One region of the Paenibacillus sp. J22FR5 genome, then DNA from elsewhere that is predicted to be linked to it. Evidence: riboswitches for the same ligand, from Rfam matches in the RefSeq annotation. Region 1 holds a riboswitch; the other holds the start of a gene.
The links. A riboswitch is a leader RNA that binds a small molecule or an ion and turns the genes downstream of it on or off. The one in region 1 is predicted to bind ZMP and ZTP.
Positions count from the first base shown of each region.

Region 1 (15,275 bases):
TACTCATGGAGGCCAAGTTAGGCTGCTCGGACACACGATTGGTGCATATAAGAACTATCATGTCGGGCTCAGACGATTAGATAGGCGAAGACATTTGTATATCAATCGTGGATTAGGAACCTCGCGAATTCCGATTCGAGTGGCTTGTTCTCCGGAGATTACGGTTTTTAAAATTAGTATCTAACAAGGCTGCCGCGGGTGCTCGTGGTGGTCTTTTTCATTTGGATAAAAAAGGAAATGATCCTACCTCAACGAATTGGTTAGCTAAGAAGTTGTCAAATCGGAGGGAGGTGTACGCGGTGTCTGAAATACAGAACAGGTATTTAACCCCTGGGGCTGTAATGGTCAACAGATTTCAGAAGGGGCCGAAGCCAGATTGGCAAGTAGTTATTTTGTGTTTTAGGGATTTTCTAGGCTGTGAAATTATGGTCCAAACCTTGGATGCCAAGCCTGTTTATGGTTACAAGGTTTTTTACGGGATAGATGCCAATGAGACGCATAAGCAAGTTTTTGAGGCTGAAATGGATGGTAAGAAGATAGGCATCATTACAAGGTTAAGCTGGGGAGGTCCACAAGCTGCTATTCTTGTGGAAGAATTGTCTCACATAGGCGTAGCCTACATCATTGGGTATGGAGCGGCAGGCTCGATTGATCGGGGTGTGCATAAAGGTGAACTTATCGTGGGGACCCAATCTTACTTAACGGATGGAACAAGTCGAACTTATTTGCCCGATAGGGAAGAAGTGCACTGTGATCAGGATCTGCTGCACATCATCCAGGAGGTCAGTGCCGTATGTGAGATGCCCATGAAAGAAGTCCTTGTTGCCAATGTGGATGCGCTCTATAGGGAAACAAAAGACCTTATACGCAGCTATCAAGCAAGAGGAGCTCAGATTGTTAATTTGGAGACTTCTGCCTTATATGCTGCTGCTGAAATTTGTGGCGTAAAGTCGATTTGGCTGGGCTTCATCAGTGATAGTTTGGTCAGCGATACGTGGGACAATTGGGATACGAATACGGAAACGTTGTCTAAGAAGTGTGCTTTGATTTGTAAAATGGCGATTGAGAAAATTGAATAGGTTGTAGCTATTCGAAATGAATCGGGAGGTGCCTTGAATGAGCAAGCATGTCTACATCATTACGGGAGCCTCTAGTGGGCTTGGGGCAGAATTATTACGTGAGCTGTTGTCAGAGGATAATCAAGTCTTTTGTTTATCGCGGACGAAGTATAAGGATATTCAACAGACTGTAGATGATTCAGGTTATCTATATCATTTCATTTCAGCAGATCTCGCACAGGTGGATTCCATACAGGTGATCTTTCAAGAGATTATGGAATCAATAGATTCGTCAAAGGTTGAAACATTTACCCTAATTAACAATGCGGCTACGGTCTCTCCAATTAAAAACATTCAAGCATGTACGCAAGACGACATTGTTACGTCAATTCAACTAAATCTGACAGCGCCAATTATTCTTACATCTTGTTTTATTAAAGAAACAAAGGAATGGAAGGCCAAACGAACAATTGTGAACATCTCTTCTGGTTCGGGGCAATACCCCGCAAGTAGTATGAGCATGTATTGCTCAACGAAAGCCGCACTGAATATGTTTACACAATGTGTGGATCTTGAGCAAGCGAAGGAAATGAATCCTGTTCGGGTGCTTTCAATAGATCCAGGAATGATGAATACGGGCATGCAACAAACAGCACGGGAAACTGATTTCGAGTTATCGACCTATTTTACATATCAATAAGAAGTGGGAAATCTGACTGAGCCAGAAGAAGTAGCTCGGAAAATATTGCTTGAAATCCGGTCAGCACAGCACGTAAACGATTAAATAAAAACATTGGAGATGTTACGGAATGCATATTGGTATTGATTTAGACAACACGGTACTTGATGCTACTTCATCTTATTTACATTATTATAATCAAGTATCGGGGTTGGAACTATCACATAAGGATGTCAACGATTTTTATTTGTATAAGCTTTATGGATGGGATGTAGCAAAACGAGATGAAGTCTATCAAAGTTATGGACATGATATTCATTGGAATTCGGTCCCATTTCCCATGGCTGTAGAGATATTACAACAATTGTATAAGCAAAATCAGATCACGATTATTACGGCAAGACCCTTATATTTTCAAAACGTCACCATAGATTGGCTTGAAAAGCATAAGATTCCGTATCATCAAATTTCCTTAGTTGAAAATAAGCTGCATGAGTGCATTCGTTTAGGGATAGATATACTTATTGATGATGGTCCACATTATGCCGATGAGTTCGCTGCTGCTCAAAAACCCGTCATTCTGTATGAACAGCCCTACAATGTGAGCATTACAAACGAATGTGTGTATCGAGCGTCGAATTGGGTAGAAGTCAAGAAACAGATTGATCAGTTTGCTTCAATTTCCAGTTGATTACATATACACCAAACAACGTTCTCCGTCTTAATGACGAAGAGCGTTGTTTTTATTTCGACTACTTTTCAGTTCGCTAACCCTATCAAATATCAAAAGATTTACATCGTCTGTCCACTATCAACGGTGATGATTTGTCCGGTCATGGACTCTTGTTCCAGGGCTGCGCATATCATTTGTGCGATGTCTTCAGGGGTTGAGATTTGTCGTAGCAGCAGGTTTGGAGCTAGTTTCTGCATCTGATCTTCTCTTCCAATCCACCATCGGGTCGAGACTGCTCCTGGAGCGACACAGTTTACCCGAATATGTGGTGCTAGCGCTTGTGCTAACGATTTGGTTAAACCATGAATGGTAATGAGGAACGGGGAGAGGAATAGAACTGTTATTCTGTTCCATAGCATATTCCACAACTCGCCCCATTGGTACGTAGGTAACACCTTGCACACCCATTAACTCTGAGATCACATCATCGGATAATACATTTCGACCGTCCAGTAGGATAGGCAGGCGCATTTGCTGAACTAGGTAAACCCAATTCAGTTCAGCAAACTGCGGCCATTCTGTCATAATGATGATCGCATCAGCAGAAGCAGATGCTTCGTATGCGGAAGTCGTCAGAAAAACACCATCCAGCGCAACATGCTGAATCACAGGATCATACGCTTGAACTTCAATGCCATAGAGTTGACATAACTGTACTAATGAGAGAAAGGGCGCATCCCGTAGATCATTCGTATTCGGTTTGAATGAAATGCCAAGCACGGCTAATCGCTTACCACGCTGGTTGCCCCATAGCGAAATAAGCTTATCCATCATCTGCGGTATTCGTTCTTCATTGATTTGAGCTGTGGCTTCAAGTAAAGGAAGTGAGCGACCGATGGCTCTACCAGAAGTCAGTAGTGATTGTAAATCTTTTGAAAAGCAAGATCCGCCATACCCCACACCTGCTTGTAAAAAGTGAGACCCGATGCGTCGATCCGAACCCACGCCTTTCATAACCTCCCGAATATCCGCGTCATACCCTTCACATACATCAGACATCATATTTGCAAATGAAATTTTCATCGCAAGGAAAGCATTGGAAGCGTATTTAATAAGCTCCGCACTGCGCCGATCACAAACTTGAATAGGGGCATTGATCCCATTGTACAATTGACGAAGCGCTGACTCTGCCTGATGCGAACGGCAACCAAAGACTATGCGATCGGGAAACATAAAATCGGTAATGGCACTCCCTTGTCTTAAGAATTCGGGGTTAAAAGCAACTTCTGTTCGTATTCCCGCGTCGAGTAGACTGGCTTCAATCTCATCACAGGTGCCCACGGGAACGGTACTTTTCACAATCACAAGTGGTGGACAGACTTCAGCCGCCTTGAATTGAGCTAGGACATGTTCAACTTGGCTCAAATCCGTATGACCATCCATGTGTGTTGGGGTTCCAACGGCAATCAAAAGAGCGTCAGCTCCCGCTGATGCTCTTATGATGTCTGTTTCAAAAAGTAATTTCCCTTCACTTCTGTATGCGAAAACCAATTCATCCAGTCCTGGCTCCCAAACGCTCAATTTATTTATTTGTAAGTCTCGTATGATTTGTTCACGATCGACAGCTGTAACCATGTGACCCAACTTTGCAAAGCAAGCAGCAGCTACTAAACCGACATACCCAGTTCCGATGATCGTTAATCGCATGCGTAATCCTCCTTTAAGCCGAGTAGAATCCAGATTTCTTCCCGATGCGGCGAAAATCAATAATTTGCTCATAATCATGAAGCAATTGATCAAAAATGGCGTCCCACGAACGCCCGAGCGCAAAATTTCTGGCTTCTATACGGAAGCTTGCCATTCGATTTACGTCATCCACCAACGTGCAAATTTCGCGAATAAACGATTGAGGTTGGCGGGGTGTACATAAAATGCCAGTTTCTCCGGGCAGCACCATTTCTCGCACGCCGCCGCTATTGGCAGCAATAACCGGGAGTCCGGATGCCATAGCCTCTTGAACGACATTTCCAAACGTCTCGGTACTGGAAGGAAATACGAAGAGGTCAGCGGAAGCATAAATCTGGGCAAGCTCTTCGCCCTGTTTATAGCCTGCAAACGTCACATTATCAGGTGCTTGCTCGCGCAGTTCATGATGCTGCGGTCCGTCACCTACGATAAGCCAGTGAACACGAACTTTCACGGAATCAGGCAATAATTTCATGATAGCGGTTAGGGTATCTATATCTTTTTCAGGGGCAATTCGGCCAACGTATAGGAAAAGGTAAGGGGCAGTAATGCCGTAACGTTCACGAACATGGTTACTTTTCTTTTCCGGTGTATATAAGGAACAATCTACACCTCGCGACCAGAGCATCATGCGATCCAATCCTTGTTCTTGTAGAGTTTGAATGGTATCGCGCGATGGGGCAAAGGTAGCATCGCAGGATTGATGAAACCATTTCATATAGCTCCAATATAGTGGCACAGCAGGTTTCATCCGATAATAAGCCAGATAACGATCAAAGTGAGTATGATAGGAGGCCACATGTGGAATGCGATGCTTGCGAGCGTAGTGAAGGCCACATAAGCCAAGATTAAAAGGGGTCGCCAGATGGAGCAAATCTGGCCGAAAGCGATCGAGCTCCGTACGGATCGAAGCGAGGTTGGGTAAGGCTAGACGGCACTCGGGATATAGAAAAAACGGGATGCTGGTAATGGGACGAATAGGATCGGAATAATGGGTATCGGATGTGCTTTTGGGTGAAAAAACGAGATGCTCGACGCTACGTCGATGCAAATAATCCGTTAACCGCCCAAGCGTGAGTGCTACACCGTTCATTTGAGGAACAAAAGTGTCGGTAAACAACGCGAGACGCATAGGAATCCCTCCTGAAGTTCCAATTTAACTTAAGCGTAACATCGGAATATTCGGGGAGTGTCATTTGGATATAAATTTATTTTAATAAATGAGGATGGGAACTTTCTAAACAAAAATGTATACTAAGTCTAATGACATGTTAGAAACTTCAGAAAGGTGTGGCTAACCTATGATTACGCATTTTGCTCATTTACAATTACCTACATTATCCATGCAAGGCGTGAAACAATTTTATCAGGATCAGTTACGCTTCCCACTTATTTCTGAAACCGAGAATCAGATTAGCTTCCAGCTGACGGAATACTGTACCTTGTCATTTTGCGAAACGGAAGAAGCTTTGCGCCCAGCGCATTTTGCATTTGAAGTTCCATATTCTGAATTTGATGATGTCGTGAGCGAGCTTCAAAAAGCAGGCGTTACCTTATTAAAATGGCCGGACGGCCGTCTCATTGACCACTTCGCAACTGGGAAGAATGTGTACTTCCGTGACGGAGATGGGAATTTATTGGAAATGATTGCTCATCCTTATGTTAAAGAAGGTATCCTAACGCCGAGTGGTGATCTGAGAATCTTATATCTGCGAGAAATCGGTTTTCCTGTGGATCATGTTGTTGGATTTAGAGAATGGTTGGTTGATCTCTTCAATTTCAAACTGGATAAAGTGTCGGATAACTTTTGTTTTGCGATCGGAGGAACCGCGCACGCCGTGATTCCTTCGAAGAAGCGTAAGTGGATTCCTATTGCCATGACAGCTTTGCAACCCTCCATGAAAGTCACTTTTGGGGTAAGTCGGAATACGTACATGGATCAGGTTAAATCCATGTTAGATACGAAAGGCTTACCTCATGCGTGGAACGAAGAAGGACATTTATGTTTTAAACTAAATACGTATGAGTTCCATTTGATGCTCACAAATTTCCCGGAAGATGTACCTGTTCGCTTGAATTTACCATATTCAATCAGGTAAGATCAGGGTTTCCAAGAAAATACGTGTTTTGAGGAGCAAGAAGCGGCTAAGACCTACATCGATTTTGTGGAATCCACCATCGGCGTGAAGATTTCAACGGTTTCGGTTGGACCAAGACGTGAACAAGTTATCCAAAGATAGATGCTGGTTTACTTTGTTTAGCCGCCGCGAGGTGGCTTTTTAACCATACATCATAGGAATCTGGTATTTGGGAAAAATAACCACAATGCATTTTTGGAGGGATTCATATGAAGCAAATAATTGTGGTTATTGTGATGTTGGGGAGCGTCCTTCTACGTCCAGAGCAAGGCAAAGCCGACGTTTCAATGCCGTGTAGTGCTATTCTTGAACCTGTACATACGACCAATGCAAATGCCAAAGGAGCAGCCCTCGTCTACAAAGTAAAGTTAACGCCAAGCTTTCCTCGTACGAGTATAAGTATGCATGCGAATCACTTGCCTGAGCCATCTACATGGGGAGACTATGATGGATATGAAGGCTTTACTTTTATTCCTAACGAGATTAGTTGGCGCTTCAAATTGTATCCAACCCCTGAGGAAGGCGGTCCGAGTTGGGCGGGGAGGATTGACGATATAACAGCTGATTTATCGAATAGTACTATGGAGGTCCGACTTTCAAATACGACAACGGGGAAGTTGGGGCCCGTGATTTTACAGAAGGCCATGAATTCTTGTAAATAATTGAAATACTTTGCAACTTATCTATGTTAACATCGTCTTAAATAATGAATTGTTAAAATCTGGGTCGAGAAAAGACCTGGAATTGTTGTATATAACCTACACACTAATTCATTCGATGAGGCGATGCTATGAAGTGGTTGAAAACTCTAGCTTTACTCGTGTGTGTTACTTGTGCGGGAGGTTGCACTACAGTTATTATTAAAAGTTCGAATGATGTAGTGAGCCTTCAGCAAGCAGACGAATTAATGCCGACCGTAAAGAAGCTATTTGCTGAGAACTTGGAAAAAGAAGAGATATCATCGGTATCCCTAGACAGGAGAATCTTGAATTTCAATATTCATGATGATATGCAAATGATTAAAAACGAGAAGGATACCTACTTTATTGTGACCTACGACACATTACCAGCTTCCATGGAGTTCATTTTGACAGGCGGCGGTGAACGGACCGAGGATGGTTGGATCAGAAACTGTGAACTTCATGTTACGATTCAAGAGACAGATGGCGAATATCAAATAAAAAGTTTGACTTCTGGGCTGTGAATGTATCGATCCAATAATTTATTAATATTTATAATTCTAGGGGGACTAAACATGATAGAACAAACCATTGCACAAAGATTAGAAAGACTAGGGATCGTTCTCCCACAGGCTAGTGATCCAGTAAAAGGTCCTTCGGGCAGTCCCAAAGGGAAATTAGGAAAAGATTACTCAACTGAAGAAGGATATCAATTCGCTAGACAAGCTGGTATAGAGATTCTTGCTGTCCTACAGTCTGCCCTAGGATCTTTGGATCATGTCAAAAGAGTTGTTAAGCTGCAAGGTTTTGTTAACGCAATTCCTGAGTTTGAGGAGCATCACAAGGTGTTGAATGGATGTTCGGATGTCATGTTGGATGTTTTCGGTGAAAAGGGGATGCATGCTAGATCCGTCTTCGGGGCAGTTTCCGTTCGTGACAACCTGCCGATCATTGTAGATTCTATTTTTGAAATTGAAGAATAATCAGGAGCTGTCATTGATGAATCCGTTTCATGATAGGTCAATATGGGTGTTGAGATGAGTCCAAATGTAAGAGGGATTTCGCACAATTCGCCTATTCGATTCATCTGAGTAATGTACAAGTAAAAGAGGTTATCACTAATAATCGTCATCCTGTTTTACCAGAGCTTGATCCGCGTGACGGCTGGGCACCAATCGAAGATTATCTTAAGATAATTTCCGAAGAGAACGATCATGTTAAAATCATGTTTGAGCATCGATCTGAATGTATTCGTGATGAACAATTGAATTAATGTTATCATTGGGTTGAACGTTTATTGAACGATGGAAAATTAACGTAAGGAACATGATCTTATTTTTTCATGAGGCAGAAAGCAAGCTTTGGAGGTTATTTATAAAGTGAAACGAGCAAGATGGAAGTTAGCAACGTATGTGCCATTTGTACTAATTTTAATAGTTATTGGTTTGATTCAAACATGCATGTTGGCTAATGAAACGGTGAAGCCATACCCAGAACCTTTCGGCCGTGCAACAGAATTACCTCAGTTAGCAACTTATGGGGAACCTGTTCACATGGTTGGTGATAGCAGTTTTGTTTATCGTTCTGGACAAACATTTGCCTATGTTACGATTTATAGTGAAGGGCAATATACCTCTGAAACACGTCCTTTACCGGTAACGGAATCATTCCATTCTTATCGGTTGATAGATAAGGACCATGTCATCTGGATCGGAGAAGGCAATAAGCTATACGCCAGTGAGTGGAAGAATGGTTCATGGTCTCCAAAGAATGTGCTGAATGAAAATGACATCACGGATGTTCAAACAGTCATTGGATCCCAAGGGGAGAACGTGCTGCTCGCCTACAATGAATCTTCACTCTTCATAGGAACCTTTCTTCCTACTGAGAAGCTAAATTGGTCCAAACTTGAAATAGCTAACTTGAAGCAGTTAAAAGCTGTAAGTGATGCAACAGGCAACCTTTCCCTTGTTTATGCAGTCAGTAAGGAAGGCAATGAATCCTTTCACTACGCGCAGCTAGCGACTGCCACATGGAAGCCGCTTGTGCAGAGCAAGCTAAAAGACTTGGATTTTGTATCAAGTAGTTTGGATGATATGGCGCTCAGTGTACAGGATTCATCGTTAATATCCGTATATACCACCAGCTCACGCAAATCGGGTAAAAGTAACTTGCACATGTTTACGTTTGTTTCAAATCAACCAGACAAGGTACAAGAAGAAATGCTTAATATTCCTGTCTTGAAGGGAATGGATTCCGATACTATTTTACATCCTACGTTTACGAAAGCATCATCTGGTGACGTAACACTTGTGGTGTCATCCGTTTATGAGAAAAATCGGCGACAAACCAGTCAAGAGGTTTACAAGATTGGCTTTAAGGATGGGAAAATGATGGACTCTACTAGGATTACTCAATTCGGTGGTTTCGCTTCATATCCGAACTTTGTCTCGAACAACAGTAGTTCCTTAGCCATCTGGCTGGATGCCATGAACGCTGAATCGTTCCGTGTTTACTACGCAACAGATCAGCTCCCCTATTTAGAACGAGTGAATAAAATTAGTGCAAATGATTTGCAAAAAGCTGCAGGGAATCTGCCGCTGTTTTGGGGGATCGGATTACTCACTTCACTGATAAGTCTAAAATGGATCGTATTGCCAGGCCTTTATTTAGTTGTCATCAGTGTTTTCTGGCAGTATCATTATGACGAGCACGCAAGAAGGCACTTCGGTATATCGCTTGCGATGTATCTCATCGTAAAGGCGCTATTCATCGGAGATTTCCGTAAGGCTATCGCGCTTCAGGTAATGCCAGAAATTCTACAATCGGTATGGGTTAACTTGATTCTACTCATTATTTTCGCATTGATTTCATATTTGTTCACCAGACTGTGGAGAAAAGGGCTCACCGAACGCAATGTTGGATTGGAGATGTGTTACTTCGTTGTGCTGGATGTTTTCATGACAAATGTATGGCATTCGTTCTTTATGTCTCCGGCAAATTTGTAGAGTTGCTCATTAAAATATATTGAAAATTATGGAATACGTTGCTATGATACAAATATGAATACACTGTGTGTGACTGGCGGAGCATGAGGAACCATGAGGAAGCACATGGATAACGGCCGTACGCCTGGGCAGAGGTAAGGGGAAATCCCCTTACCTCTTTATGTTTACTCCTAACTTGAGAGGGATGATGGGATATGTCTGCGGAAACATTAATCTTGGATGGTAATCGAGTTGCAAGCGACATGAAAGAGGCATTGCTGGGTAGAATTTTTCAAATATCCCAAAAAGGAATTATCCCTTGCTTAGCGACTATTCTAGTTGGTGATGATCCTTCATCAGCTACTTATGTGAGGATGAAAGGGAACCAGTGTAAGCGATTGGGTATCCGATCAATTCGTGTTGAGCTTCCTAAACATACATCGACGGATGAATTGGTTGCCGAGATAAATAAATTGAATGCTGACTCCAGTGTACATGGGATTTTGCTACAACACCCTGTGCCTGATCATATTGATGAAAGAGCAGCATTCGAAGCCATTCGTATTGAAAAAGATGTAGATGGCGTAACTACGCTGGGATTTGCTCAAAATGCTTTCGGCTTAGCTGATTTTCCTTCCTGTACGCCGGCGGCGATTATTTCCATACTGGACTCTTATAGGATTTCAATTGAAGGGAAACATGCTGTAGTGATAGGAAGAAGCCCAATCCTTGGAAAGCCGGTTTCCATCATGTTATTAAATCGGAATGCAACTGTTACCATTTGTCATTCGAAGACTACGAATTTAGAAGAAATGGTACGGTTAGGTGACATTGTAGTAGCAGCTGTTGGTAAACCGAAATTTGTGAAAGGTGAATGGATTAAACCAGGTGCCATCGTTGTGGATGCTGGGTACAATGAAGGAAACATTGGGGATGTTGATTATGAGTCTTGTCAGGAGAAAGCATCAGCGATTACGCCTGTTCCAGCAGGTGTTGGCCCTGTCACAATAGCGACTTTGCTCAAACATACGGTTGATGCGGCGGAGAAGTTAGCTTAGTTGATATTTTAAGGGGGAGCAAAAGTGAAGTTATTTCACGTAAGCGAAGAAAAGGACATTCCCATTTTCAACCCTAGAATCCCCACAAGAAAAGATTTGGACCCAGAGAAAGCGTTAGTTTGGGCGATCAACGAGAGATGCTTGCCCAATTTCCTAACGCCGCGGAATTGCCCGAGAGTGACGTATCATTGTAACGAAGCAACCGCAGAGGAAGATCGGAATAAGTTTATTTCTTCGAATTCCATGCATCATGTCGTGGCTATTGAGCATAAATGGTTTGAAATTATGAAGAATACAACGTTATATGTGTATGAGTTTGATGCTTCTGATTTTTATCCTCAAGATCCTAGTGCGGGGTATTATGTGAGCGGGAAATCTCAAGTTCCCTTCAATCAATTTGAAATTACTGATTTATTCGGTGAGCTCATCAAACGAAATGTGGAAGTACGACTCCTAGATAATTTGTGGGATTTATGCGATAAAATTCAACAGACAAGTTTCAATTATTCGATGTGTAGAATGGGCTTTGCGGAGCGGGCATTTCACAAGCGGATCCGAATGCACAATAAATTGTATACATAATTGAGTTTGTTGAATGTAAGAAGGGCTGCCGTAAATGGCAGCTCTTCTTTTTAGTTAAATTCAACGATTTATACAAATTAGACAAGCCATTGGATAAATTCACGATCCTATTCATTGGGTAATTTTGTTATATTAGAAAAGTAGAACAGTTAGTAAGGGAGGAATGTTCATGAACACTTTTGGATGGTGCAGTGGAATTCAGGAGGCGGAAAGACTTCAACGACTGGGCTTTGACTATATCGAATGCGCGCTCGTTTCATTAAATTTAGAGGACGAAGCGGATTATTCCGCTAAGCTTCCACTATACATGAATAGTCCTCTCCCGGTGCAGGTGTTCAGCATCTTTTTTCCTGGGGATTTAAGGGTTATTGGTCCTGAAGCAGATGAAGAACGAATTCGACGTTACGTCCACAAAGCTGCAAATGCCTTACATAAGATTGGTGCCGCAACAGTCGTTCTCGGTAGTGGGAAAGCACGTCATATACCAGATGGCTGGGAACGAAATCGTGCAGAGGAGCAGCTTCTTCAGCTTCTTTCTCTGATGGGTGATGCGTTCCAGGGTACTGGAGTGACTTTGGCCATTGAGCCTTTGAATCAAAAGGAATCCAACATCGTGAACACCGTTTCTGAAGCGGTTATGTTTGCCAAACAGGTGAATCATCCCTCTATTCGGGTTCTAGCGGATTTCTATCATATGGATGAAGAGCTGGATCAGATTCAGACGCTTATCGAAAACAAAGAATGGTTACAGCATATTCATATCGCTGATACTGGACGGTTGTCTCCTGGGACAGGGCAGTACCCGTATGATCAATTTGTCGCTGCATTGAAGGTTTCCGGCTACGAAGGAAGGATTTCCGCGGAGTGCACCGTTCATGATCCAGAGACGGAGTTTGCGGCAAGTTTGGCATTTATGAAAAGAACGTTCCTATAGGTCCATGTGTAAAGCAACTGATCCTAGATCAGTTGTTTTTTACCTATTTCCGCCTAAATTATGGTAGAATCTAATTGAAATTGCATTTGAAGTCTTTAGAAATCATACTCATTTGAGGTAGCAGCTATGAACATTTATTTGACGGTTAAAAGTCTGGGAAAGAGGAAGGATTACCTCACGAAAAGGAGTTATCCGCTTGCTGAAACCCCGCTTACGCTAAGAGACCTAATAACGCAGGTCGTTCTCAGTCATGTAGATCTTTTGAAGAGTAAGGAAATTGGCGTACCGTTGGTTCAGTATCTCTCTGAAAACGCGATCAAAATTCAAGGCGCTGTTGGCAAAGTAGGTTTTGGCACGACCTATAACGACAACAACGTTAGCGAGGAAAAAGCTGTCCATACAGCTTTATTGGCGTTCGAAGATGGATTATTTAAAGTGTTTTTGAATGAGGAAGAAGTCGTAGATTTGGACCAACTCGTGATTGTTAAAGATGAGGATGAGGTCGTATTCATTAGATTTACAATGTTAGCCGGTAGAATGTGGTGAATGGAGGAAGTTCATGACGGTTCAGTTGCCTGCAGAAAATAACGATGATTTTCAAATGAAAATGGGACACTTAGTTGGAAGTGAGAGACAATTAGCGCTTCTGATTTGGGAAAACTTATCCAAAACGGTGTACGCAAGACGGTATAACATGGAAGAGGTTAGAAACCTGCTAATCGAGTTGGCAGCCAGAGACGATTCCAGGTTATTTGATCCTTTAATGACGATTGCAACGTGTATCATGGGGGGGAGCTATTCAACCAAGATTCTGGCTTACATCATTCATCATTGCACTGAATATCCTTATAGTATTGGCTACTACAGAAGACCGTACCGGACAACGAATCGTTTAGCCCATGTTGAAAGTGTGATTCGTAAGTTTTTTGAATTAATGGATTTGAGATCAGATTTTTCAATTTTATCGTATCTTTCTTCCTCCAATCAGCTTGAGAATAGCGCGATTATCAGCCATATTCTTGCTTATGAATTGGATCAACAGAACGAAGAGATTTTGCAGGCTCTTCAAAATGTTGTATACGGAGATAATAACACGGCGCTCCTTAATCGCCATATGCTGAAAGGTATGGTTTTAAGCCATCATCCAGAAGCCTACAAAATGCTTGGACAATTGCTTATTGCTGCTCGTCTGCAAGAAGGGTTACGCCAAAGTATCGTTGAGGTCATGGATGAGGGGACGTTAGCGTGCACACTTTATCTATTAAACATCATCATTGAGAATGATTTCATACGATATAGTTCCATTGTTCGTGCATTGGATGTTTGGACAGGACTACAATTAGAAGCAGCGAACACGCGAGTGCTCAAACAATGTATGGGTTACGCCTACACCTGTTTTACGGATGAGAATACGAGATCAGAATGGTCACAAGACAATGACGTCCAGAAGCTGTATATGAGTTTATGGGCAACAGCAGTAATCGAAGAGGAAGATTTACAAAGTAAACTCCAGATGATCATGGATGGCGGAAACCTCTATCAGCAAATTGTTGCCCAGTACTTAGTATCCCAAAGTCAAAATAATGAATTGAAATTCAAGCTTTCCGCACCGTACTTGGGAGCAAATGATCCTGAGTTACAGTCACTCTTGATTGCAAACTACGGGTATCAATGTTCGTACACCTATTACCAGCAGTTAATCGAACAACCCAGGGAATATAAGGTTCGTTTCGAGAAAGTTAGCGAGTTGGAAGATAAGCTAGCGCGTAAGCGGCATTTTCAATTCTTTCAAGGAATGCTCCTGCATCTACCTAGTAAGGAGTGGTCGGCAACATCCAAAGTATTTGACTGGATGACGATTAGCTGTTCAACAGACACCATCGCACACAAAATGTTGTATGTTACGGCATATGATTTTGATCCTAATTTTATTGCTGAATTGATTGCTCTTAAAGATAACGTGAGCCCGGATTTCAGAGGTACTCTGATTACACACTTCGCTAAAGACTTTAACGATAAGACGCAGCGTGAATTTATTTTTGAAGCCTTGTCGGATAAAAGTATATCGAATCGTGAAATTGCACTTAAGCAGATTATGAAGATGGAGCTTACTTCATCTGAAATCGAATCGATTTCTGGCTTGCTGAAATTAAAAACAGGCGCATTAAGGCAGATTGCAATTACAATCCTGCTTAGATTAACGAATGAAGCCTTGCTTCCAACCGTCGAAACTCTTCTCACAAGTAAAGTTGAACTCCAGCGTCTTGGAGCGCTAGAAATGTTGTGTGAACTAAAGGAGGATCCCGAACACCGGTCGCGTTATGAGTCACTTCAACCTCATTTGTCGATGATTCAATTGCCTACGGATAAGGAACGCGTTCTTATTGACCGATTACAACAACAAGAGCCATACGGTTTAGCCAACGGTTTCGGCTTATTCGATAGCCAAAAACCAGTGATGCTCAAGGGAGTTCCAGCGTATGAGGATTTTCAAGTACGAGAGTCCTTTACACTGTCGACGGATAAAGTAACAAGCTTTCTTCAAGGGCTTTCAGATCTGGTCCACGAACATCGCGAATACGAGTACATAGCCGAAAGATACGCGGGTTACAAGGAAGCCTATTTAATAGGAACCAGATTGGATCGATTAGTAGGCCATGATACGCAAGAGGAGACTTCAATTATTGATGCTTATCCCTTGGCTGAAGTGTGGAAGGGGTACTTGGAAGAGAGCGGTGTA
Region 1 is NZ_JCAUAN010000015.1:43,339-58,613, forward strand. It holds gene AC58P7_RS19070 (metallophosphoesterase) at 1-184, shown strand, start outside; gene AC58P7_RS19075 (phosphorylase family protein) at 300-1,079, shown strand; gene AC58P7_RS19080 (SDR family NAD(P)-dependent oxidoreductase) at 1,117-1,758, shown strand; gene AC58P7_RS19085 (5' nucleotidase, NT5C type) at 1,868-2,428, shown strand; partial or broken gene AC58P7_RS19090 (SDR family oxidoreductase) at 2,530-2,778, opposite strand; partial or broken gene AC58P7_RS19095 (UDP-glucose dehydrogenase family protein) at 2,912-4,195, opposite strand; gene AC58P7_RS19100 (glycosyltransferase family 4 protein) at 4,131-5,288, opposite strand; gene AC58P7_RS19105 (VOC family protein) at 5,458-6,255, shown strand; partial or broken gene AC58P7_RS19110 (hypothetical protein) at 6,304-6,396, shown strand; gene AC58P7_RS19115 (YoqH family protein) at 6,504-6,956, shown strand; gene AC58P7_RS19120 (hypothetical protein) at 7,085-7,498, shown strand; gene AC58P7_RS19125 (RidA family protein) at 7,550-7,957, shown strand; gene AC58P7_RS19130 (hypothetical protein) at 8,354-9,982, shown strand; ZMP/ZTP riboswitch at 10,042-10,119, shown strand; gene AC58P7_RS19135 (bifunctional 5,10-methylenetetrahydrofolate dehydrogenase/5,10-methenyltetrahydrofolate cyclohydrolase) at 10,177-11,019, shown strand; gene AC58P7_RS19140 (DUF6886 family protein) at 11,044-11,601, shown strand; gene AC58P7_RS19145 (sugar phosphate isomerase/epimerase family protein) at 11,771-12,535, shown strand; gene AC58P7_RS19150 (hypothetical protein) at 12,662-13,081, shown strand; gene AC58P7_RS19155 (DUF4132 domain-containing protein) at 13,095-15,275, shown strand, end outside.

Region 2 (15,275 bases), on a different contig from region 1:
CGGAATTATAGTTTTCAATCTGTTGTTTAATCAATGAGCTGATTTCTTCAGGTTTGATACTCAACGAACTTCACCCCTATTCTTACAGTGGTTATATTAAACTAACGCTTTGGCCAAACGATCAAGTTTGCCTGCCAAGCTTCCATCATATAAACGATCACCGATACGCACTTGAATGCCGCCGAGCAGCTTAGGCTCAACCACAGACGAAACACGGATCGTTTTACCAGTTATTTTACTGAAATGTGAAGCAATCTCAGCTTGTTGTGCATCCGAAAGTACGTATGCGGAGTAAACAGTCGCACTCGCTTGTCCGAGCGCCTCATTCGCAACCTTGGTATAATCACTCGCCAAAGCAGAAAGAATCGACTGTCTACCTTTATCAATCAAGACAAGCAGCGTGTTCCACACCGGTTCGGAAACTTTGCCTTCGAAAATCTGCTTCAGCAGGTCCGTTTTCGCGGAATTCCCGATGTTCGGATGGTTCAGGAACTTCTGCAAGTCTGCATTATCCCTAATCGCACTAGCTACAGATTTAAGCTCTTCTTCAACCAAGGAAATGATATTCTTTTCCTTCGCTACATCGAATAAAGCTTTGGCATAACGCTTCGCTACGACGATGTCACTCATACGTTGCCTCCTACCTCTTTGAGGTAATGCTCAACAAGTTCTTCTTGTGACTTTTCGTCGATTTGTTTCTCAATGATTTTAGATGCGATCAGAACGGACATCGCGCCAACTTGGCTGCGAAGAGCGGCAACCGCTTTGTTCTTCTCATTTTCGATATCTTTAAGCGCTTCGTCTTTCAGACGATTTGCTTCTGCACTAGCTGCATGAATAATATCATCAGCTTGCTTTGAGCCTGTGTGCTTCGCTTGCTCAATGATGTCATAAGCTTCCTTACGAGTTTGTTGCAGAGCTTGCTTTTGTTCCTCCAACAGTTGCTCAGCCTGCTTGCGGCTAGTTTCAGCTGTTTGAATTTGGTCTTTCACCAATTGTCTGCGTTTCTCCATCATGCCGAACAGAGGACCGAACGCAAATTTAGAAAGCAACAAATATAAAATTAAGAACGCGATTAGTTGTATCCAAAATGTGGACCATTCAATATGCAAGTAACGTCACTCCCTTCTGATAACATGGGCAAAACGAAGGCGTGGTGGCGACTACGGCCATCAACGCCAAACGGTTTCTTAAGCTTTTCCCATAAAGATGAACGCAAGAACCAATGCAACGACCGGCATTGCCTCAACTAGACCTACCCCGATAAACATGGTTGTTTGAAGCGTACCACGAAGTTCTGGTTGACGGGAAATACCTTCCAAAGCGCGACCTACGATCAAACCGTTACCAATACCTGCACCTAGTGCTCCCAAACCGAATACGATACCTGCTGCTACTAATGCTATTGCTCCCATTGATAAAATCCTCCCTTAAACTCTTAAGTTTTTGTTGTTGTATAAGTGACTCGAGACTTCCCGAGGTAAGTCTAATCCTTAATGCTCTTCTTCGTGAATCAACGTTTGTGAGATATAAACCATGGTTAACATCGTGAATACGAAGGCTTGAATTGCACCAACGAACACACTGAAGCCCTGCCATACGAAGAGAGGCGCAATTCCAAACCAACCTGCTCCAACAATGACAGATATCATAATTTCACCTGCATAGATATTACCGTAAAGACGGAAAGCGAGTGTAAGCGGCTTTGCTACAACTTCAATCAAGTGAAGGGGCAACATTATCCCTTTGAACTCAATGTAATGCGCGAAGTAATGCTTCGTGTTGCGCGTAATCCCTAAGTAGTGGCTTAGTACCGTAACGACAACGGTTAAAGCTGCTGTTACTGCGATATCAGCTGTCGGTGATTTCCACCAGGATACATGATCTTCCGTCACAATTGAGAAAGGAAGGCCGAGCATGTTGCCGATAAAGATGTACATGATGAGCGTAAGACCAAGTGCGATAAATCCTTTGCCATGCTTGGAACCGATCGTGCTTCCAATAATGCCTTCTACAAACTCAATCGTCCATTCCATGAAGTTTTGAAGTTTCGAAGGGTTCGTTACGGATGCTCGGCTAGCGCCTGCAATTGCAAGAATCAGCACGACAACTGTGGTAATCCCGATCATCATCAGTGCTGATGCATCGAAATGAATACCTAACCACTCAAACTCTGGTACCTTATGTTCCATATTTTCCATTTTCACCCCTTTCATCCATGGAAGTTACATCGTGGAATTACTTCTTTGACTTCTTAATAGAAAGAATACCCAGTACGAGTGTTGCCAATTGAGCAAAAAAGTATCCAACAATCGTCGTGGTCAATGCAACTTGTTCGGGATACCTGACGGCAACCAAACCTACAAACCCCGCGATCGCTGCCCTTGTCAGAAAGCCAAGGGTTACCTTGCGCCCTGACTGCTCTATCGCAGCTGCTGCCAGCTTGTTAATCTTCCAGGCCAGAAACCTTGCATTGATCATACTTGCAATGGAACCAAGCATAATACCGGCAAAGTAAATGCGGTAATCGACAAGAAGCGCCCATGCAGCCAAACAAAAGGATAAAAAGAAAAGAAATACATTTTGAACCGTTTTCAGAGTGGCTGAAAAGTCGTCCATCATAGCCCTCCGTACCGCTTAATCATGAAGTAAATGCTCATGATGCCGGTTACAAGCCCAAGTAAAAACCCGACTAACAACCAGATCTGTCCACCTAGTGCACCACTTAACCAATCCCCGAAGAAATATCCGGCTGCCAAACATACGACAAGGTCTATGCCAATTGCACTAGTTAACGCTACTGCCCGCCAAGGATTATCATTGGAATTTGGCCGTTTCATTGCACCCTCCTGGGTGTTTTCCACATGGGAAAACGCGTCTCGTAGCTAATCTGCTACGAATCCTCATTCATTGTATCGAAGCCATGCTAAGTTTGTCAATTGACGGAACTTCATTTGTCACATCTCACAAAACTCCTTAGAGCCTTGCGGCTCTAAGGTTTGCGCGTTTTCAAACCGAACAGTCCAACTGTACGCTGTAGCGTTTGTCATGATTTTGTCACGGTTAGAATGCTTCAGGACGTTCAGGGGTCCTACCGAAGTGATGGAGAATCGCTTGAACGATGCGTTCTGACGCTTTTCCGTCTCCGTAAGGGTTCGCTGCTTGGCTCATTTTATTGTATAAATCTGGATCTGTAAGCAGCGCACGAGCACGCGTATAGACCACTTCTTCATCCGTTCCAACTAGCTCCAACGTTCCTGCTTGGATGCCTTCTGGACGCTCTGTTGTATCACGTAGAACTAGTACTGGGACACCGAAGGACGGTGCTTCTTCTTGCAGACCACCGGAGTCGGTTAGAATCATGTGCGCATGAGGGTAGAAGTTATGGAACTCAAATACATCGAACGGCTCAACCAGCTTGATACGTGGGTGATTGCCCAGAATTTCATGTGCTGGTTCTTTGACCGCTGGGCTCGGATGAACCGGATAAACGATCGCAATATCCTCAAACTCATCGGCAATACGTTTGACCGCACGGAAAATTTGGCGATGTGGCTCACCTTGCGCCTCACGACGATGCGCTGTCATCAGGATTAGCTTACGACCAGCCGCCCATTCCAGTACGGGATGATTGAATGCCTTTTGTACCGTGTATTTGAATACATCGGTCACCGTGTTGCCTGTCACATAAATTTGTGACTCGGATTTATTTTCTTTGCGCAGGTTATCTGCAGATTGCTGTGTTGGTGCGAAATGAAGATCAGCGATAACGCCCGTTAACTGACGGTTCATTTCTTCTGGATACGGGGACAATTTGTTCCACGTACGCAGGCCCGCTTCCACGTGGCCCACTTGGATCTGCTGCATAAACGCTGCATAACTAGCAAGGAACGTTGTCAGTGTATCGCCGTGCACAAGGATCAGGTCCGGCTTCGCCTCTTGGAACACAGGTTCCAAGCCCTGCAGAACGCGCATCGTAATCTCATTCAGCGTTTGGCGATCTTTCATGACGTTAAGATCAAAGTCAGGTGTGATTTTGAAAATATCAAGCACTTGGTCCAGCATTTGACGATGCTGTGCCGTTACGCAAACCAGAGACTCGATGTGCTCAGGATGCTTTTCCAATTCGAGAATGAGTGGAGCCATTTTGATGGCCTCAGGTCTTGTTCCGAAGATCGTAATCACTTTTAGACGTTTCATCGGTTTCTTCTCCCCTTAAAGTTTTCCGTGAGGAAAACTGACTTCGTAAGCATTAACTTAGAGCTTTGCACAGCAAAGCTTTCTTCGTAAGCATTGACTTTTAAAAAAATTAATCCGTGCCGTACAGACGATCTCCCGCGTCCCCGAGACCCGGCACAATGTAGCCATGATCATTCAAATGATCATCAACGGCTGCGACGAAGATATCGACGTCAGGATGTTCTTTTTGTACGGATGCTACGCCCTCTGGTGCGGCAATGAGGCACATGAGCTTAATTCGCGTACAACCTCTGCTTTTCAGCACTTCAATGGCTGCATTCGCAGATCCGCCTGTGGCGAGCATAGGGTCGATGACCAGTAAATCCCGCTCCAATACATCGGTAGGCAGCTTCACGTAGTACTCAACAGGTTGAAGCGTGTCCGGATCGCGATAGAGACCCACATGTCCTACTTTTGCAGCAGGCATCAGCTTTAACACGCCGTCAACCATACCCAAACCTGCTCTCAAAATAGGGATGAGTCCTAGCATTCTGCCCGAGATGACTTGGCAATCTGCCGTTGTAACCGGGGTTTTCACTTGCACTTGCTGCAGTGGAAGATCTCTTGTAATTTCATACACCATTAATGTAGCAACTTCATCGACAAGCGCTCTGAAGTCCTTCGTTGACGTGTTCTCATCCCGAATATAAGTAAGCTTATGCTGGATAAGCGGATGATCGCAAATATGTACTTTACCCATATGTTCCTCCTAATATAAGCATGTAGGTCAGGCAAACCTTGTCCATTATATCATATGTTATCCAACTTATCTGCTATAGAAACAACAATATGCATGGTTGGGCAAAGGATGTAAAATCGCATAAAAACGAGGACACTAGTAATTATGGAGGGAAAGGAAAAGAATAGAGGACCTACATTCCGTAACTCTTCAGAAAATCCTGTTTCGTCACAAATAGCAACCTCTCGTTCCGCAACTATTGCGAAGCTAGTAGAATCAGAAGGAAATATAGACATCTAGTGGGAGAATGAGCGGAACACCTGGGAGAGGGCAAGGCAAGGCGAAGAGTAGCATGGAAATTTGCACAAAAAAAGACCAGCTCCAAAGAGCTGGCCCTACATGTATCAATTAGTAAGTTAAACCTGGGTAAAGCGGGTATTGCGCTGTTAGATCGGACACCATACCACGCGCTTTCTCAAGCGTAGCTTCGTCTTTCGGGTTTTTCAATGTGAGTGCGATGACTTTTGCGATTGTTTTCATCGCTTCTTCGTCCATACCACGGGACGTTACTGCCGGTGTACCCAAGCGGATACCGCTTGTAACGAACGGGCTAGTAGGGTCGAAAGGAATTGCATTTTTGTTCGCTGTAATACCGATTTCATCAAGCACGTGCTCTGCGTCTTTACCTGAGATATTCAAGTTACGCAAGTCAACCAGCATCAAGTGGTTGTCCGTACCGCCGGAAACCAGGTTAATGCCTTCAGCTGTAAGAGCTGTTGCCAATGCTTGTGCATTGTTGATCACATTTTGACCGTAAACTTTGAAATCCGGTTGAAGAGCTTCACCAAAGGAAACAGCTTTAGCTGCGATCGTGTGCATCAAAGGTCCACCTTGGGAACCAGGGAATACCGCTTTATCAATCGCTGCAGCCCAAGCTTTCTTCGTAAGAATCATACCGCCGCGAGGACCGCGAAGCGTTTTGTGTGTTGTTGTTGTTACGAAATGTGCGTGCGGCACTGGGTTCGGGTGCAAGCCTGCTGCAACTAGACCAGCGATATGCGCCATATCGACGAAGAACAATGCGCCTACATCATTAGCGATGGACGCCAATGCTTCGAAATCAATCGTGCGCGGGTACGCACTTGCACCAGCTACGAGCATGCGAGGCTTATGTTTGAAAGCTGCTTTACGAACATCGTCATAGTCGATGCGGAAATCTTTTTCGCTTACACCGTAAGCTACGAAGTTGTAAAGAATACCGGAAGCATTTACTGGGCTACCGTGTGTTAAATGACCACCATGCGCAAGGTTCATACCAAGAACCGTGTCACCTGGGTTTAGAGCAGCCAAGTAAACAGCCATGTTCGCTTGTGCGCCGGAATGCGGTTGAACGTTCGCGTGCTCAGCACCGAAAAGCTCTTTCGCGCGGTCACGAGCGATGTCTTCCACGATGTCTACGTACTCACAGCCACCATAGTATCTTTTGCCTGGGTAGCCTTCCGCGTATTTGTTCGTAAGTACAGTACCCATAGCTTCTAGAACCGCTTGGCTCACGATGTTCTCGGAAGCGATTAGCTCAATTTTGTCGCGTTGACGGCCTAGCTCAAGGTTCATGGCTTCTACGATTTTCGGATCTTGCTTGCTCAAAAAGTTTGTCATAATGAATTCCTCCTAAGGGTGATAGTCAAAATTAAATTAGCAATCTGCATCAGGTGCAGCTTGTTGATAACGTTGATCCGCTATTTCTGCGGAATATACAGCTCTTGTACCACCGATCAGCTTCGGCCGTGCAAATGCCATCGTGACATAAGCCTGGCCAATATGGCGAACCGGCGGCCTTACGGGAACAGCGACTCTGCGCAGATGCATCCCAATCAGCGTTGAGCCAATATCGATGCCCGCGTGCGCCTGAATCGTCTCGACAACGACCGGCTTCGCGAAGTGTCTGTACGCGTAGGAGGCCATCGAGCCACCAGCCTTCGGCACGGGAATCACGGAAACAGGCTCAAGCTGAGGTGCTAGCGCTAGCAGCTCTTCTTCAATGGCGATGGCACGATTCAGATGCTCGCAGCACTGATAGGCCGCATGCAGTCCGAACTCGCTGCAGATGCGCGCAACCGTCTCAAAAATCGGCTTCGCTGCATCCAGGGTGCCCGATGTCCCAATCCGATGCCCGAGAATTTCACTCGTGCTCGTGCCGATCACCAAGATGTTGCCGGGGCGCAGTCCACCAACTGTAACCAGCTCACGCAGATTCGCTTCCATTGCTTCTGCTATAGGTTCATACATAGAATCTGTCATTGTGGCTCCCTCATCTCTAGGGATGTACCGTGAAACGATCTTCGATGCTCTGCACTTTGTTAATACGATTCTTATGGCGGACACCTTCCGAAAACTCGGTTTCCAACCAGATTTTGACGATTTCTTCCGCTACGCCAGGCCCAACAACTCGCTCACCCATTGCTAGCACGTTCGTATCATTATGTTCGCGCGTCGCTTTCGCTGAGAAGAGGTCATGCACAAGTGCACAGCGGATTCCCGGAACTTTATTGGCCGCAATGGACATGCCAATGCCTGTTCCACAAAGAAGAATCCCTTTATCTGCGTCTCCCGAAACCACTTTTTCGCAAACCTGAAGTGCATAATCTGGATAATCGACGGAGTCGCCGCAGCTGCATCCGAAATCGATCACTTGATGACCTAATGACTCAATAAAAGGAATGATAACATCTTTCAAACGATAGCCTGCATGATCAGCACCTAAAGCAATTTTCATGAATAGAACGCTCCTTTTGACTTGTTCGAATTCGACCATCCTATTATATCCCAAAGTACATCAAAAACGAAAAAAAGAGCGCACACGCTAAAAAACGCGCGTTGCTCTTTTGCCCAGGCGACCGGCCGTATAGCTCAATGCTCCATTGTGGTTAACCCCACTCGTCGCCAGTTACATTGAGTCTTGCTTGTTACTTGTATTTTATCGCATTCCCTGCAATGTGTAAAGCTATATTGACCTATCCCATTAAGGACCTTTAAAGAGAAGACGAGGGCATGGGACAGCTTTTAGGATTTAACGTATTTTTTTCACCAATTTATCTAAGCTCCGACTAATTTCCTCGGCTGTATATCGGTAATCCGCTAGTGACCCGCCATAGGGATCCGAAATATCGTAATCGGGAATCGCGTTTTCCAGGGTATACATGCGGCTTCTTTCTTCCACAGATACCGTCTGTGATAGCGCCTGTTTGAGCTGAAGCTCTGCCGCAAGCTGCTCCCGCTCTTCAATCGCCTTGAGAATACGATCATCGTCCTCTACATACTCTTTGAGCGTATAGATCTTCTCGATCGCATGAGGAAAACGCCCAATCACTGTACGCTTATGCCCTGTCGTCATCGTCAGGACCAGATCTGCCCAATCGACATCCGCCGCGCCAATGGCTAAAGAACTAATAGATTCCTTAAAACCCGCTTCATGTAGAAGCGATTGGCTGTTCCTCGATATCGGACCACCCGTCATCGCAGATACTCCTGCCGAACGAACCTCCGCCGCAAGCCCCTCTTGATGCACCCTCATACGCAGCAAACCTTCAGCTAACGGACTGCGGCACGTATTTCCTGTACAGACAAATAGAATTCGCAACATGAAATCCTCCTTGAAATAAACGGCTTTTACCCGTATTGTATCATACTAAAAACTTGATCCCAAACCCTAATAGGATGAGTCCGCCGAATGCCTCGCCGTATTCCCCCACCCAACCGCTAACTCGTCTGCCCAGCAGTAACCCCGCTATCGAAAGCAACCCGCCAAACAGACCAAAAATGAGCACTGTAAGCACAATGTCCGTGGCAAACATCCCCAGAGAAACGCCTACAGAGAAGGAATCTATACTAACACTAAGGGCAAATATGATAAGCCCCCATAACGTCCGATGATCGAATGCCGTCGCTTCTTCCCCGCGTATCGAGCTGTAAACCATATGGGCCCCCAGCAAAATAAGCAAACATCCCCCTGCAGCCGTAGCGACATTACCCAGAAGTAGGGAGACATACTGCCCCATAAACATCCCCATCAGTGGCATGAGTACGTGAAAAAGTCCGATGACAATGCTGATTTTCAAAATATCCACCAAGCGAATGCCCTTCATTCCTATGCCGATTCCTAACGAAAAAGCATCTAGGCCCAAAGCAATCGCCATTATTCCAATTGTCATGAGTTGCCCAACTTGTACCCCAGATGCGAGCATAGCACGATCCCCCTTGTCCACGATTCTTTCTCAAGATATGCGGACAAACTGGGAATCATGCTAATTAGAGACGTATCCATTCATGACCGGCTGCTTTCAGCAGTCGATTCATAATCGCGCGGCCAATGCCTGAATCTGGAACACCTTCAGCGACAATGTAGCTAATGCCTTTGTGATCAAAAGTCCGCAGAGCCGCATAGAGCTCCCGCGCTATCGTTTCTGGCTGTGATAAGGTGCCGCACGCGAGAACGAGATCAGCCTGATATTCCCCTACTCTTTCTTCAAAAGTAAGAATACCCGTCGACTCTCCCCGCAGCTTCGCGGCATCGATATCACGTTGAATCCAAGTCGATACCTCCTGCTCATCATCTCCTTGAACGATGTGCATAAAGCCCTTCGGCGCATAATGCGTATACTTCATTCCCGGTGCGCGAGGTGTATCCGAAGCTTCTACTTCTGTCGGCTCAGATACATGAATACGCATATCCGGCAAAACAGCTTGCAGCTGCTCCGCCGTCACGCCACCCGGTCTCAGCACATATAACTCCCCGTCTACAAACTGAACGACCGTGGACTCCACGCCAACACCTGTTGCACCGCCATCCACGATTCCGCCAATCTTGCCCTCCAAATCATCCCGCACATGCGATGCAAGTGTAGGGCTCGGTCTACCAGAGCTATTCGCACTTGGTGCGGCAATAGGTAATCCCGCTTCTCGCAGCAGCTGTAAGGCAATCGGATGATCAGGTATACGGATACCTACCGTTTGCAGCCCCGCTGTGACTAACGGCGAAAGGCTACCTGCGATGACAGGTAGCACAATGGTTAAAGGCCCAGGCCAGAAAGCGTTCATAAGAGCTTGATGATGGAGAGTGAGACAATCGGCTTGGACAAGACTTGGGAGCTGCTGTTCATCGGCAATATGGACGATCAGAGGGTTATCAGAGGGTCTTCCTTTCGCGGCAAAAATCTGCTCAACCGCTGCTGTATTGGTCGCATCTGCACCTAGACCGTACACGGTTTCCGTAGGAAAAGCGACCGTATCCCCCTGCTGTAAGAGTCGGGCTGCTTCTGCTATCTGCGGCGCTGCGGCGCTTGTCTCACCTTGTTCCACGTTCCAGTACGTTGTCACGATCACTCTCATCCTTACTTTATATGAAATTAAATTTGTTTTTTAACCGAGAGATAAGAATAGGACTATCCTAAAGGCTATTTACGAGGAAAGGGAACGAGGATGCCCTATTTTCGGGTAAACGGGCGAAAAGAACATGGAAAGGGAACGTTGGTATCTTATTTGCCCGAAAAACGCCCCATATACATGAAAATCGGAGAACTAGCGCACCCTCGTTCCCCTTATCGCAATAAACATCCATTTTCACCAAATTAGCGCATCTACGTTCCTTTTCGACGCCTTGTCGCAGCCACTAGCTAAACCACGAAAAGATTGCCTTAAACATTTCCCAGATGAAGAACTTCACTTTTGGTTGAGCTGGCTCTTCTTCAGAAGCTACTGCCAGTTCTTGAACTTTAGCATCTTTGTCGTTCTTTGCAATTTTCTCCGTAGAAGCTGGTTTATCTTTACTAGCATCTTCGTCTTTCTTTTTGGCAGACGGCGATTCACTGGCTTTAACCTTAGCTTCCTTGGTTGGCTTCTTTTCCTTGCCGTTCTCATCCGTTGTTTTGGCCACGACTGCAGCCGAAGCAACCGCTTCGCCGGATACGGAATCTACAAAGCACAACGGTGGAAACAGCACACACCACCAATTCTGGCCTTCACCAGAGCCAATCACAACACGCAAAGCTTCGTAATCCCCTGCTGGGTAGACGTCATTTCCGTACATTTTGGTTGGAAAAGGCACCACACCAAGCTCAACTGTATGCGGATAGTTGTAGCCACGGGACTCAATCATTTCTCCAACGAGCTCATCAAATTCAGGCAAATGCGCGGTCACGACGGCTCTTGCCTCGTCCAAGGAATGCGGTCCTACGACCCACTCTTGCATACGAGCAATAATCGCATCGCGAACCTCGCGTTTCAGTGCTTGGTCCTGCGCAGAATCCGAATTTGCTAGAATACGCAAACGAATAGACTCTTCTGGTATAGTAGGCGAAATAACCGCCGCGTTCGTACGATTGGATTCCCAACACATAATCATTAGAATAAGTGCAAAAGCAATGAATGATAAGCTCTTAAATGATTGGCGCTCTGTTCTCTTAACCATGGAGAGTAGCCCCTTTCCCGTCTTCTACTAGCCAGTATGGGCAAGATTAGGCGGGGCTAAACCTATGAATCTATTATTTTTTGTAAAATGATAGAGTTGGTAGAGAAGTAGCCGATCTGTGACAAACAATCGGCTATTGCTCGGAAGAGCGGATCGCGATCACATGGCGATCGATCCCCTGGAGATCCTGCACGAAGCGGATCTCCGTCCAGTCCGCGACGACGCGCAGCATCGCCGCAACAGCCTCCGCCTGCCCGATGCCCACCTCGAACCCGACCACGGTCGGGATTCGCGGCAGCCGGTGCAGCTGCGAGATCATACGGCGGTACAGGTCGAGTCCGAGGACACCGCCGAACAGAGCAGTGTGCGGCTCGAATAGCCGCACCTCGGGCATTAGCGCCGGCAGGTCGCCATCCGGGATATATGGTGGGTTCGACACCAGGATATCCGGCGCGAGCCCGCGCTTGATATAAGGCTCGAGGAGGTCGCCCTCGAGCCATGAGATTCGCGCAGCCACGTCGTGGCGCTGCGCGTTCACTCTTGCCATCTCCAGCGCTGCCGCGGAGATGTCGCTCGCCGCCACGCGCCACGCAGGGCGCGCGTGCGCGATCGCCACCGGGATGATGCCGCTCCCGGTGCCCACATCCGCAAGCAGCGGAGCCTCTTGCGGGAACAGACGCGAGCCCTCGTGGAGCAACGCCTCCACGAGCAGCTCGGTCTCCGGCCGCGGGATCAGCACGGCCGGGCTCACAGCAAAAGAAAGGCCGAAGAAATCCTGCTCGCCGGTGATGTACTGCACCGGCTCACCCTCGGCCTTCCGTGCAATCAGCTGGTGCCACGTGGCTACCAGCTCTTCGGGCATCTGTTCCTGCCACCAGCGGAACAGGAGCTCTGTGCGCGTGCAGCCGCCGAGCAGGTGCTGCAGCAATAGTTCCGTGCAAGCCGAAGCCTCCGCCACGCCTTGCTCCCCTAAAAAAGAAGAAGCCTTCACAAAGGCTTCTCTTACAGTCATCTGGTTCGTCGTCATTACATCGCCTCTAAGGCATCGGATTGTGCAGCAATCGTTAACGCTGACACAATTTCCGCCATATCGCCGTTAAGAACTGTTTCTAAACGGTGTAACGTCAAGCCGATACGGTGATCGGTAATCCGGCTTTGCGGGAAGTTATAAGTACGAATACGCTCTGAACGGTCGCCCGTTCCGACTTTGGTTTTACGCTCGCCTGCATATTTCGCTTCTTCTTCTTCACGCAATTTATCTGAAATCCGCGTACGAAGTACGCGAAGCGCTGATTCTTTGTTGGAGTTTTGCGATTTACCATCCTGACAAGTTGCCACGATACCCGTTGGTACGTGTGTTACACGCACAGCGGATTTCGTTGTATTAACGGACTGACCACCCGCTCCACTGGAACAGAATGTATCTACGCGAATATCCGCATCGTGGATCACGATTTCTACATCTTCTGCTTCCGGCATAACAACAACCGTAGACGTGGAGGTGTGGATCCGTCCACCGGATTCCGTTACTGGAATACGTTGAACACGGTGCGCTCCGCTCTCAAACTTGAGCTTGCTATATGCACCTTTACCCGTAATCATGAAGATAATTTCTTTGAATCCGCCCAAATCATTCACGGATGCGTCCAAAATCTCCGTTCTCCATCCTTGACTATCCGCATAACGCGTATACATCCGGTAGAGATCGCCTGCGAACAGCGCAGCTTCATCGCCGCCTGCCGCTCCGCGAATTTCCACGATCACGTTCTTGTCATCGTTAGGGTCTTTCGGCATCATCAGGATGCGGAGATGTTCTTCGAGTTTAGCGGATTGCTCGCTTAGCTCCTCAATCTCCATTTTGACCATTTCACGCATCTCATCATCCAGCTTCTCGTTCTGCATCACTTTCGCATCAGCAAGCTGCTCGCTCACACTCTTATATTCATTATAAGCATCGTAAGCTTCCTGAAGATCGGATTGCTCTTTGGAATACTCTCTTAGTTTCTTCGTATCACTCGTTACATCCGGGTCACACAATAACTCGCTTAGTTTTTCATAGCGGTCCACAATGGACTGAAGTCGATCCAACATAGGGGATCACTCCTTTCTTATTTTTATCAACAATTAAACATTGAAACGGAAATGCATTACGTCGCCGTCATTAACTACGTACTCTTTACCTTCGAGACGTACTTGGCCTTTTTCTTTGGCACCAGCCATCGATCCGGCAGCCGTCAAATCTGCATAAGAAACCACTTCTGCACGAATAAATCCACGTTCGAAATCCGTATGAATCACGCCAGCCGCTTGTGGAGCCTTCGTTCCTTTGCGGATCGTCCATGCTCTAACTTCTTGAACACCAGCTGTGAAATACGTGTACAAGCCAAGTTTTCTATACGCTGCTTTGATCAATCTATTCAAGCCGGACTCTTGAAGTCCCAACTCTTCCAGGAACATGGCTTTTTCTTCGTCTTCCAGCTCAGCAATTTCGGATTCAACCTTTGCGCTAATGGAAACGACTTCGTTGTTTTCTTTTTCAGCGAATTCCTTCACAATTTTAACGTATGCATTGTCGTCCGCAGTTGCAACTTCATCTTCACTCACGTTTGCCGCGTAGAGCACTGGCTTCATCGTTAGCAAATGAAGATCGCGAACTAGAAGACGCTCATCTTCTGTCAAATCCAAGCTGCGTGCTGGCATATCATTATATAAGGCTTCTTTGATTCGTTCCAAACACTCAACCTCAGCTACCACTTTCTTGTCGCCGCCTTTGAGGTTTTTGCGTGAACGCTCGATCTTTTTATCAACCGACTCAATGTCTGCCAAAATCAATTCAAGATTAATCGTCTCGATGTCACCAATCGGATCGACTTTCCCAGAAACGTGAGTAATATTATCATCCTCAAAACAACGTACAACATGCACAATCGCATCGACTTCACGGATGTGTGCAAGAAATTTATTTCCAAGGCCCTCGCCTTTGCTCGCACCCTTAACCAAACCCGCAATGTCAACGAATTCGAAGGCCGTCGGCACGATGCTCTTAGGCACAACGATTTCTACCAGCTTCTGCAATCTCTCGTCTGGTACTTCTACTACCCCAACATTCGGATCGATCGTACAGAACGGATAATTCGCAGATTCTGCCCCCGCCTGTGTAATTGCATTAAACAATGTCGATTTTCCTACGTTCGGTAGACCGACGATACCTGCTTTCAAAGCCATTGTCGTTACAACTCCTTAATTTTCGAAAATCATCCTTCTTATTATATAGTACTTGGAGGGCAAAAAAAAGCCTGCAAGCTATCGATTCGCCGCAGACTTTTTTTCCATTGCTATTTTGAACTCATCATCCCGCTTCTGCACGAAGTACGTTTCGATCTGATTACGCAAAATAAAACCGCGCAGCGCATTGCTTTGTTCCGCAGGAACGCTTTCGAAGCTGGCGCCATAATAGTAGCTGTCCTCCAGCTTTTCTTTCCTTATAATTTCCAACATACACGGCATCTCGAAGCCTAGATCCAGCTGGACTTGAAGTAGACACTTTTTATGAAGAATGGCATCTATCATGGAATTATCATTGATGCTAAAACCAAGTCCGTTTATTGAAATATTCTTGATGGAAATTTCGATGGGATTTTCAAGTTGATGCTGCGCTTTTTGTGTTTTATTCTGAAACCCTGAAATCTGACCTAAGTTCTTCACGTTCACCCGTGGAAACTCCCGTTTCTCCGAAAACTTCTTCCGATTCTCAGGCGGATTGATCACAATGAGGGAACCAGGCTCTCTGGCTACGACGGTCGTATGAAAAACGAATAGACCCGATTTGGTGTATAACGTCATTTTCGCTTTATCTCCAAGCTGAAAAACATCATATTCCGGCAGCTCGAT
Region 2 is NZ_JCAUAN010000017.1:112,207-127,481, forward strand. It holds gene atpA (F0F1 ATP synthase subunit alpha) at 1-64, opposite strand, end outside; gene AC58P7_RS20695 (F0F1 ATP synthase subunit delta) at 97-630, opposite strand; gene atpF (F0F1 ATP synthase subunit B) at 627-1,112, opposite strand; gene atpE (F0F1 ATP synthase subunit C) at 1,191-1,415, opposite strand; gene atpB (F0F1 ATP synthase subunit A) at 1,494-2,192, opposite strand; gene AC58P7_RS20715 (ATP synthase subunit I) at 2,239-2,619, opposite strand; gene AC58P7_RS20720 (AtpZ/AtpI family protein) at 2,619-2,840, opposite strand; gene wecB (non-hydrolyzing UDP-N-acetylglucosamine 2-epimerase) at 3,064-4,200, opposite strand; gene upp (uracil phosphoribosyltransferase) at 4,310-4,939, opposite strand; gene glyA (serine hydroxymethyltransferase) at 5,327-6,577, opposite strand; gene AC58P7_RS20740 (TIGR01440 family protein) at 6,614-7,219, opposite strand; gene rpiB (ribose 5-phosphate isomerase B) at 7,236-7,694, opposite strand; ZMP/ZTP riboswitch at 7,799-7,879, opposite strand; gene AC58P7_RS20750 (low molecular weight protein arginine phosphatase) at 7,989-8,561, opposite strand; gene AC58P7_RS20755 (manganese efflux pump MntP) at 8,602-9,162, opposite strand; gene AC58P7_RS20760 (L-threonylcarbamoyladenylate synthase) at 9,227-10,306, opposite strand; gene spoIIR (stage II sporulation protein R) at 10,587-11,384, opposite strand; gene prmC (peptide chain release factor N(5)-glutamine methyltransferase) at 11,518-12,411, opposite strand; gene prfA (peptide chain release factor 1) at 12,411-13,475, opposite strand; gene ychF (redox-regulated ATPase YchF) at 13,509-14,609, opposite strand; gene AC58P7_RS20785 (PilZ domain-containing protein) at 14,688-15,275, opposite strand, start outside.
Region 2: linked by a shared signal. The riboswitch ahead of rpiB (ribose 5-phosphate isomerase B) and the one ahead of AC58P7_RS19135 (bifunctional 5,10-methylenetetrahydrofolate dehydrogenase/5,10-methenyltetrahydrofolate cyclohydrolase) in region 1 are both predicted to bind ZMP and ZTP.